One region of the Ancylobacter sp. 3268 genome, then DNA from elsewhere that is predicted to be linked to it. Evidence: riboswitches for the same ligand, from Rfam matches in the RefSeq annotation. Region 1 holds a riboswitch; each other region holds the start of a gene.
The links. A riboswitch is a leader RNA that binds a small molecule or an ion and turns the genes downstream of it on or off. The one in region 1 is predicted to bind thiamine pyrophosphate.
Positions count from the first base shown of each region.

Region 2: it holds a riboswitch for thiamine pyrophosphate, as region 1 does, so the genes downstream of both, J2X65_RS10575 (ABC transporter substrate-binding protein) here and thiO (glycine oxidase ThiO) in region 1, are expected to answer to the same signal.
Region 3: it holds a riboswitch for thiamine pyrophosphate, as region 1 does, so the genes downstream of both, thiD (bifunctional hydroxymethylpyrimidine kinase/phosphomethylpyrimidine kinase) here and thiO (glycine oxidase ThiO) in region 1, are expected to answer to the same signal.

Region 1 covers NZ_JAVDUX010000003.1:45,479-48,744, reverse strand. Annotated here, with positions in the region: gene J2X65_RS04675 (thiazole synthase) at 1-754, opposite strand, end outside; gene thiS (sulfur carrier protein ThiS) at 756-953, opposite strand; gene thiO (glycine oxidase ThiO) at 931-1,965, opposite strand; TPP riboswitch at 2,015-2,152, opposite strand; gene J2X65_RS04660 (MHYT domain-containing protein) at 2,203-3,266, opposite strand, start outside.
Region 2 covers NZ_JAVDUX010000006.1:102,129-105,394, reverse strand. Annotated here, with positions in the region: gene clcA (H(+)/Cl(-) exchange transporter ClcA) at 1-280, opposite strand, end outside; gene J2X65_RS10575 (ABC transporter substrate-binding protein) at 448-1,389, opposite strand; TPP riboswitch at 1,475-1,593, opposite strand; gene J2X65_RS10570 (winged helix-turn-helix domain-containing protein) at 1,657-2,847, opposite strand; gene J2X65_RS10565 (sensor domain-containing diguanylate cyclase) at 2,844-3,266, opposite strand, start outside.
Region 3 covers NZ_JAVDUX010000013.1:109,773-113,038, forward strand. Annotated here, with positions in the region: gene J2X65_RS18540 (cytochrome b/b6 domain-containing protein) at 1-276, shown strand, start outside; gene J2X65_RS18545 (DMT family transporter) at 330-1,262, shown strand; gene J2X65_RS18550 (Lrp/AsnC ligand binding domain-containing protein) at 1,360-1,596, opposite strand; TPP riboswitch at 1,721-1,846, shown strand; gene thiD (bifunctional hydroxymethylpyrimidine kinase/phosphomethylpyrimidine kinase) at 1,902-2,747, shown strand; gene J2X65_RS18560 (MFS transporter) at 2,848-3,266, shown strand, end outside.

The DNA.
Region 1 (3,266 bases):
GGGCCTCCATCGGGTCGGCGCGGAAGCCCTCGCGGCCGGCCTCGATGGCAAGGGCGAAGGCGCGGGCCATCTTCACCGGGTCGCCAGCCTTGGCCACCGCCGTGTTGAGCAGCACCGCGTCATAGCCGAGCTCCATCGCCGCCGCCGCGTGCGAGGGCACGCCCACCCCGGCATCCACCACCAGCGGCACGCGCGGGAAATGCGCCCGCATCGAGCGCAGGCCATAGGGGTTGTTGAGCCCGCGGCCGGAACCGATCGGCGCGCCCCAGGGCATCAGCACCTCGCAGCCGGCGGCGAGCAGCTTGTCGGCCACGATCAGGTCGTCCGTCGTATAGGGGAACACCTGGAAGCCGTCGCGCGAGAGAAGTCGCGCCGCCTCGACGAGGCCGAACACGTCGGGCTGCAGCGTGTCGTCCTCGCCGATCACCTCCAGCTTGATCCACGGGGTGTCGAACAGCTCGCGCGCCATCTCGGCGGTGGTCACCGCCTCCTTCACCGTCTTGCAGCCGGCGGTGTTGGGCAGCACCTTCACCCCGAGGTCGCGGATCAGCTGCCAGAAGCTCTGACCGGCTTTCGCCGCGCCGGATTCGCGGCGCAGCGACACGGTGACGATCTCCGCCGCGCTGGCGCGGATCGCCTCGGCCAGGATCGCCGGCGAGGGATATTGCGCGGTGCCGAGCAGCAGCCGCGACTGTACCTGCGTCCCGTAGAATTCCACCGGGTCGGCGGCGGCGTGGGGCGTATAGGCGTCCATCTCAGCCTCCCTGCATCGGCGCGAGGATCTCCACCCGGTCGCCGGCGGCGATCGGGGTTGCGTCACGCTTGGCCTTGCGCACCATCGCCCCGTTCACGGCGGTGGCGACGATGGCATCGGCATAGCCGAGCTCGGCCATCAGCTCGGCAAGGGTGGCGGCGCGGATCTCCGCCGCCTCACCATTCACGATGATCTTCATCCATCACCTCCGGGAAATGCGTCCCGTCGAAAGCCAGCTCCGCGGCGCGGCGGGCGAGCGCCGGCGCCAGCAGGAAGCCGTGGCGGTAGAAACCGTTGACGAGGATCGTGCGGCCACGCCGGCGAATGCGCGGCAGGTTGTCGGGAAAGGCCGGCCGCACATCGGCGCCGATCTCCACCACCTCCGCCTCGCCAAAGGCGGGATGCAGCGCATAGACGGCGGAGAGCAGCTCCAGCAGCGAGCGCCCGGTCACCCGCCCGCGCTCGTCATTCTCGATCGAGGTGGCGCCGATCATGAAATGCCCGTCGCCACGCGGCACGATATAGACCGGGATGCGCGGGTGCAGCATGCGGACGGGACGCTTCAGCGAAATCTCGGTGGAGTAGAGCACCAGCATCTCGCCCTTCACCCCCCGGAGGTCGGCAAGCACGTCGCGGGCGGCGAGCCCGCGGCAATCCAGCACCACATCGGCGCCATCGTCCACCGGCGCGGACGAGTTGGCCGGATCGTACACCTCACTGGACACGTCGGACTGATAGCGGAAGGTAACGCCATACTCGCCAACCAGCCGTCCGGTGAGCGCGGCGAGCGCCTTGCGCGGCTCGAGATGCGCCTCGGTCGGGAAGAACAGCCCCTGCTCGAAGCGGCCGGCAAGATCCGGCTCCAGCTCCGCGAGCCGGGCGCCGTCGATCCAGTCATAGCCTTCGGTGCGGCGGGAAAAGCGTTTCAGATCAGGCAGATCGCGCGCCTGCGCCAGCACAAGGCTCCCCTCGGCGGGAACGCCCGGCACCTCGCGGCGCCAGTAGTCGAGCGACTCGAAACCCAGCTCGGCGACAAGCGGCTCGGCGCTCTCGCGCTCGCACCACGGCGCCAGCATGCCGCCGGCATACCAGGAGCACCCCTGCCCCGAGCCGGATTTCCTTTCAAGAACAGTAACTTGCGCGCCCCGTTGCGCGAAAGCGTGCGCGCAGGTCAGCCCGGCGACCCCGGCGCCGACAATGGTGACACGCATGGCATTCGCGGCGCGGGCGGGCGCGGCTTCGTCATGATGGAGAATGATCGGATCGCTCATGCAGCCTCCCTCCGCCAGTCCAAACTGGATCAGGTTCAAAGGGTCGCCATGCCGCAAAACGCTGATATTCAAGCTGTTTGCGCCGATGGCCTCTCAGCCTCCTGACGAGGCTCCCCCGGACGCATCTGATATAATCATTCGTCGGCACGCTGTCACGATGCGGTCGACAATATTCCCTCACGCCTGCCGCGACGATAAGGACACCACGTTGTCGACCGGCCGATGCAGCACCTCGTTCAACACCCGGTCGAGCGCATCCTGCCCGAACGGCTTGGCAAGCCGGCGGAAACGGGCATCGGCCCCGTCGGGCAGCTGCGCGTAGCCGGTGCCGAGAACGATCGGAAGTGACGGAAAACGCTCGCCAATCGCCGCCGCGAGCTGCAACCCGGTCATGCCCGGCATCGCCTGATCGGTGAGAACGAGGTCGAAGGTCTCGCCATCGGCCAGCAGCGCCAGTGCCTCTTTACCCGAGCTCGCCTCGACGACCTGATAGCCGAGATCCTCGATCATGGCCGCGGTCGCGGAAAGCACCAGCGGATCGTCGTCGACCACCAGCACGCGCTGCGAACCGTCCTCGCGTCGCGGGCGCGCGGGCGCAGGCGCCGCTGGCGCCGCGATCGGGGCGCGTGCGCCGGGGGCGATCGGCAGGTATATGGACGCCGCAGTACCTTGCCCCGCCCGGCTGGTGAGTGTCAGCCGGCCGCCGGACTGCGCCGCCAGCCCATGCACCATGGCAAGGCCAAGGCCCGTTCCCTTGCCCACCCCCTTGGTGGTGAAGAACGGCTCCGTGGCCCGCGCCAGCGTCGTCTCGTCCATGCCGACGCCATTGTCGGCAACCGTCAGGCACAGGAAGCTGCCCTCGGCCCCCTCCCCCACGGTCTCCGCCTTGGCCTCACTGGCGCTGATCACGATGGTGCCGCCCTCCGGCATGGCATCCCGGCCATTCACGACGAGATTGAGCAGCGCCAGTTCAAGTTGGTTGGCATCGACCATTGCCCTCGGCAGGCCGAGCGGAAAGCGGGTCTCCACCCTGATCGTCGGCCCGATCGAGCGGCGCAGCAGATCCGCCATGCTGAGCACCAGTTCGGGCACGTCGACCGGCTCGGGCTTGAGATCCTGCCGGCGAGCGAAGGCGAGCATGCGCTGGGTCAGCGCGGCGCCGCGCTGCGCCGCCTGCATTGTGTTCTCCAACAGGACCCGCAGGCGCTCATCCTCCTGCGCCCGGCGGCGCGCAAGTTCGA
Region 2 (3,266 bases), on a different contig from region 1:
CCTCGCGCAGGCCTTCCATCGCGCCTTCGATCTCCGGCACGCCGGAGCCGCCGGCCTCCGGCGCGAAGCGGCGCACCAGGAACAGCGAGGCGACCGCCATGGCGGCGGCGACGAGCGCGGCGGCGGTGTAAAGCGCCGTGCCCGCCAGCCCGAGCGTGTCGCGCAGCAGCGCCGGCCAGGCGGCCGTGAGGCCCTCGACGCCGAGATGGAAGGCGACGCCGGCAACGCCGACTGCCAAGCCGACGAGGACCGCCACCATGTGATAGCCGCCATTGCCCATGCCGTTCCCCCCTGCGATCGCCTCACATCCCATCGGACGGGTAGCATCGCCTAGGGCGGGCTGGAAGGGCGACGTCCGCCGATTTGCCGGTTCGGCACGTGAGGCCAGACGGCAACACTCCCGCGGCGGCGGATGGCGCGCGCCGTCGAAGCGCGCGGCGTGTCGGCTCAGGGCAGCGCGGGGGCGTAGGTGGCGACCGGCTCGACGGTATGGATCAGCCCGTGCTGCTTCATGAATTCGCCGAAGCGGGCATAGCGGCCGGCGTCGAGCGCCGCCGGCGCATGGGCAAAGCGGCGCAGCGTATCGGTCCAGGCGGTGCGGTTGAGCTCGTCGTCGAGCTTGGGGTTCGCCTTCACGAAGACGCCCCAGGCTTCGTCCGGGTGGTTGAGCACATAGATGGTGGCATCCTCCACGGCGGCGAGGAAGCGTTTGAGGCGCGGATCGGCAACGAGATCCCTGCGGGTGATGTAGATCAGCTCATCGAACACCGGCACGCCGTGCTCCTCGGGGAAGAAGGCGGTGCCCTCCTTGCCCTCGAGGCGGATCTGGGTGAGCTCAAAATTGCGGTAGGCGCCGATCACCGCATCGACCTTGCCGGAGACCAGAGCGGGGGAGAGGGCGAAATTGACGTTCACCATGGTAACGTCGCTCGGCTTCAACCCGGCATCTGCGAGCATGGTGCCGAGCAGCGCGTCCTCCAGCCCCGCTACCGAAAAGCCGACCGTCTTGCCCTTGAGATCGGCAAGCGACTTGATCGGCCCATCCTTCAGCACCACCAGCGCGGTCAGCGGCGTCGAGACCAGCGTGCCGAAGCGGATGAGCGGCAGGCCCTCCTTCACCGCGAGATAGAGGTTCGGCTGGTAGCTGACCGCCACCTCGGCCTGGCCCGCCGCGACGAGGCGCGGCGGCGCGGAAGGATCGGCCGGCGCGACGAGTTCGACGTCGAGGCCGTGGGCGGCGAAAAGGCCTTTTTCCTTGGCGATGACCAGCGGCGCGTGGTCGGGGTTCACGTACCAGTCGAGTAGCACGGTGAGCTTGTCGGCCGCGGCGGCGGGGGCAAGCGAAAGCACCAGGGCGATGCCGGCGGCGGCGATGGTTTTGACGAACATTTGGATCTCCTCCCGTTTGCGGAGATCCGGCACATGAGCTTTCGGGGGAAATCCGGCGCAGGAACGAACATCACGCGGATGACTTGCCTCGCCGTCGTTCCGTCCCTTCGCCGGCATGACCCGGATCAGGTTCAAAGGGTCTGGCGGATGCCATCTCAGCCCCTTCGACCCCTGAAGGCCGGCGGGACACCCCTCGGACAGGTCGGAGCCTAGCAGAGCTGGTATGCCACGGCAATCGCTGCGCCAGCCGGCTTCGGCCGCGACCGCTCACCCTCGCCAGCCGTCGAGATAGCGCACGCCCTCGACCCCGGCGAAGCGGGCCATGCGGGCGAGTTCGGCGTCGAGCCGCTCCAGCCGGCCGGCCGAGGCTCGCACGCCCGGCTCCAGCCACAGGCGCCTGACGTCGAGCGTGCCGGCCTTGCGCTCGGCCTTCATGTCGATGCGGCCGATCATCCGGTCGCCCTCCATCAGCGGGAAGACATAATAGCCGTAGACCCGCTTCTCCGCCGGGACGAACACCTCGATGCGGTAGGAGAAGCCGAACAGCCGCTCGGCGCGGTTGCGATCGCGCAGCAGCGGGTCGAAGGGGCTGAGCACCCTGAGCCGCGCCGGCGGCTCCGGCAGCGCGTCGAAGGCCGGGCCGCTGCCGGCAAAGGCGAAGGAGGCGCGGGGGCGGCCGCCATCGGCGGTGACGAGCCGCACTTCCTCCAGTTTCTCGCGATTGGCGAGTACCCAGGCGCGCGCCTCCTCCGGCGACACCAGGTCCCAGAAGGCGGCGATCTCGCCATGGGTGGCGAAGCCGAGCCGCTCCAGCGCCGAGGCGCAGGCCCAGTCGACGAATTCCTCGCGCGTGACTTCGCTGCCGTAATGGCGGGCGGGAATGACGCGTTCGGCAAGGTCGTAGATTTTCTGGAAGCCGTCGCGGCCGGCAATGGCGAGACGGCCGGTGCGCCAGAGATATTCCAGCGCCGTCTTGGCCGGATGCCAGTTCCACCAGCCGCCGGGGATGCGCTCCTCCGCCTCGAAATGCCGGGCCATCAGCGGACCCTCGGTGGTGATGCGCTCCAGCACATGGTCGACCGATTGCTCGAAGCCGTTCTCGTGCCACGAGCGCCAGCGCTGGGCGAGGTTTTCCCGCGCGTGGGCGAAGCGGTGCTTCCAATAACCGTAGAACGCCGAGGGGATGATGGCGGCGTCGTGCGTCCAGTGCTCGAACAGGTCGCCGTCGCGCTCGGCGAGGGCGGTGAGGTGCTCGCGCCGATAGGTCTGGGCGCGGGCGAACAGGATGTGATGATGCGCGCGCTCCACCGTGGCGATGCTGTCCACCTGCACGAAGCCGAGCTCGTGGATCAGCTCCAGCAGTCCGGGCTTGCTGAGCGCGCGGCCGGGCGGGCGAGACAGGCCCTGCTTCGCCAGGAAGATGCGCCGGGCGTCCTGATTGGTGAGATGCAGGCTCATGCGCCGTCAATCCAGCCGGAATCCACCGCGATCGCCTGGCCGGTCGCCTTGGCGGCGTACATCAGCGTGTCGGCGTGCCGGAGCAGCGTATCGGCATCGATGGCCGTCTTGCACATGGCCACCCCGATGGCGGCGCCGATGGCGAGTTGATGATCGTCGATGGGCATCGCGGTGCAGATGGTTTCGGCGAAGACATGCAGGTCGTCGGCGGTCGGAGCATGATCGCGCGGGAAGGTGGAGAGCAGCACGAACTCGTCGCCGCCGATCCGCGCCGCGAAGCGCTGCGGATCCACATAGCGGCCCAGACGCTCCGCCACATGCCGGAGCACGCGATCGCCGACGAGATGGCCGTGACGGTCGTTGACCGACTTGAAGCCGTTCAGGTCGATATAAGCGAGCGCCACGCCCTGATCGACCTG
Region 3 (3,266 bases), on a different contig from region 1:
GAGGCGATCTCGCTCGGCTCCATGCTGCATCAACGCATCTATCCGATCCTGCTGGGGCTGATCGGCCTGCATGTGGTGGCCAACATCGCCTATTCGCTGTTCGGCGGCGACAACCTCGTCAAGGCGATGATCACCGGGCACAAGCCGGCGAGCGCCTATGCCGATCGCGCGGCGGCGACGCCGGGGTCGATCGCGGCGGCGCTGGCCTGCCTTGCGGCATCGGCGGCGATCGTGTTCGGCGGGATCGCGCTCGCGGGTGGAAATCCTTTTCCCTGACGCATTCCCGCCCTGCGGAAGATCATCTTGTCGCAAGGCGGGACTCATGCTCCATGGCGCGCATGAACGCGCTCAAGGGGATCGCGCTGCAGATCGGCGCGACCTTCGTCTTCACCATCATGGCTGCCATGGTCCGCATCGTCTCGGAACGGATTCCGACCGGCGAGGTGGTGTTCGCGCGTTCCTTCTTCGCGCTGTTCCCGCTGATGGCGCTGCTGGCCCTGCGCAACGAGATCGGCGCGGCGGTGCGCACCGCCCATCCGCTCGGGCATGTGCTGCGCGGCATCATCGGCGTTCTGGCCATGAGCCTGTCCTTCACCGCCCTTGCCTTTCTGCCGCTCGCCGACGCCACCGCCATCGGTTTCACCGCGCCGCTGATCACCGTGGCGCTGGCGGCGGTGACGCTGGGCGAGCGGGTGCAGTTCTATCGCTGGGCGGCAGTGGCGGTGGGCCTTGCCGGCGTGGTGGTGATGCTGTGGCCGCATATTGGCGGCGGGTTCGAGACACGCGAAAGCGCCATCGGCGCCACCTGTGCGCTGGTCGGCGCCTTCTGCACCGCTGGCGCCATGGTGCAGGTGCGGCGTCTGACCGCCACCGAGAGCACGGCGGCGATCGTGTTCTATTTCCAGTCGCTGGCGGCGGTTGCCGGCCTCGCCACCGCGGCCTGGGGCTGGGTGCTGCCGGGCTGGGGTGACGCGGCACTGCTGATCACCATCGGCCTGTTCGGCGGCGTGGGCCAGATCCTGCTCACCGAGAGCTACCGCTTTGCGCCGGCCTCGGTGGTGGCGCCGTTCAACTATTCGGCGATGCTGTGGTCGCTGCTGCTCGGCTTCGTGCTGTTCGGCGAAATACCGCCGCTGCTGGTCGTGGCCGGCGGCCTGATCGTCATCGGCGCCGGGCTGTTCGTCATCCTGCGCGAGCGCCAGCTCGGGGTGAGGCGGGAGGAGGATGCCGCAGCCGGACCGCCCGGCGGTCCGGCGACTTGACTTCACTCGCGGGCCGCCCGGCGGTCCGGTAACCTGACGCCACATGCGGGCCGCCCGGCGGTCCGGCAGCCCGGTTTCGTTTGACCGTCGACGACGGTCAGAACGCCTTGAAGGTGATGATGGTGCGGGTGTCCTGGATGCCGGGAATGGTCTGCACCTTCTGGTTCACGAAATGGCCGATATCGGTTTCCGAAGGTACGTAGAACTTCACCAGAAGGTCGAAATCCCCGGCCGTGGAATAGATTTCCGACGCGATCTCGGCATCGGCAAGGGCATTGGCCACCTCGTAGGAGCGGCCGAGATGGCATTTGATCTGCATGAAGAAGGGGACCATGGCGGGATTCCGGTAGCCTGAACGTGTGCCGCCACAGGACCAGAAGGGCACCGCCGGCGCAACCCCCGGCGGGGAAGCGTTCGCCGCCTTGCGCCGGGCGACGGCATCGCTTAACTCATTGGCGACGATCGCGTTGGGGTGTCCCGCAGGCGAGCTGCGGGGCTGAGAGGCGATGCCGGGAGGAATTCCGGTGCCAACCCACGAACCTGATCCGGGTCATGCCGGCGGAGGAAACGGGTCGCGCGCAACGGGGCATTCGCGCCCCGCACGGACGCGCCCGGCCTTCGGCGGCCAGGAGGCGCCGAATGAGTGAGCAGACGACCACCGCCGACACCGTACCCACCGCCATCGCCGTGACCATAGCCGGCTCGGATTCCGGCGGTGGCGCCGGAATCCAGGCCGACCTCAAGACCTTCTCGGCACTCGGCGTCTACGGCGCCAGCGTCATCACCGCGCTGACCGCACAGAATACGCTGGGCGTAACCGGCATTCACGACGTGCCCCCCGGCTTCATCGCCGCGCAGTTGGATGCGGTGTTTTCCGACCTCAAGGTCGACGCGGTGAAGATCGGCATGCTCTCGCGCCCCGAAGTGATCGAGACGGTGGCGGAGGGGCTCGACCGGCACCGGCTCGGCACCGTGGTGCTCGACCCGGTGATGGTGGCGGCCTCCGGCGACCGGCTGCTGGTACCGGAAGCCATTGACAGCCTGCGCCGCCAATTACTGCCGCGGGCGCTGCTGATCACTCCCAACCTGCCGGAAGCGGCGGCGCTGCTCGACGAGGCCCCGGCGGCCGGACTTGCCGATGCGCGCCGGCAGGCCGAGAAGCTGCGCGCGCTCGGCGCCCGCGCGGTGCTGATCAAGGGTGGTCATGGCGAAGGACCGGACAGCGTCGACGTGCTGCTCGACGATGCCGGTTTCCTGGAATTGTCGGCGCCGCGGCTCGCCACCCGCAACACCCACGGCACCGGCTGCACGCTCTCCTCCGCCATCGCCGCCGGACTGGCGCGGGGCCTGGCGCTCCGCCCGGCGGTGGAAGCGGCCAAAGCCTATCTCACCCGCGCCATCGGCGCTGCCGACCAGCTGGAGATCGGGCACGGCCATGGGCCGGTGCACCATTTCCACGCCTGGTGGGGCAAAGGCGGCCATTAAGGGTCTTGGCGGCGGGCGGGCATTCGCAGCGGTGGCGGGTGGTGCTATCGCAGCGCCTGCCGCGCATTCCGCGCGAGTCGGTTCCTGCGCCCGTGCCGTCGTGATCGTCCAGCGCCGCATCATCGCCAGCGTCTATGTCGGGCTGTTCTTCGGCATCGGCATCTATCTGCCGTTCTTCCCGGTCTGGCTGGCCGGTCGGGGCTATGACGCCGCTTTCATCGCCGTGGCGCTGTCGGTGCCGCTGCTGGCGCGGCTGTGTACCCAGCCGCTCGGCGGCTTCCTCGCCGACCGTACCGGACGGCCGCGGCTGACGGTGATCCTGTACTCGCTCGCCTCGGCGCTCTGCTTCCTTGCGGTGCTGGCGGCACCGGGACCCTGGACCATGCTGGCGGCGCTCGGCCTCGCCTCGGTGTTCTGGCAGCCGACGCTGCCGGTGCTCGATGCCTATACGGTAGCGCGACGCCGGGCGATCGGCCTCGATTATGGCCGCACGCGGCTCTGGGGCTCGATCAGCTTCAT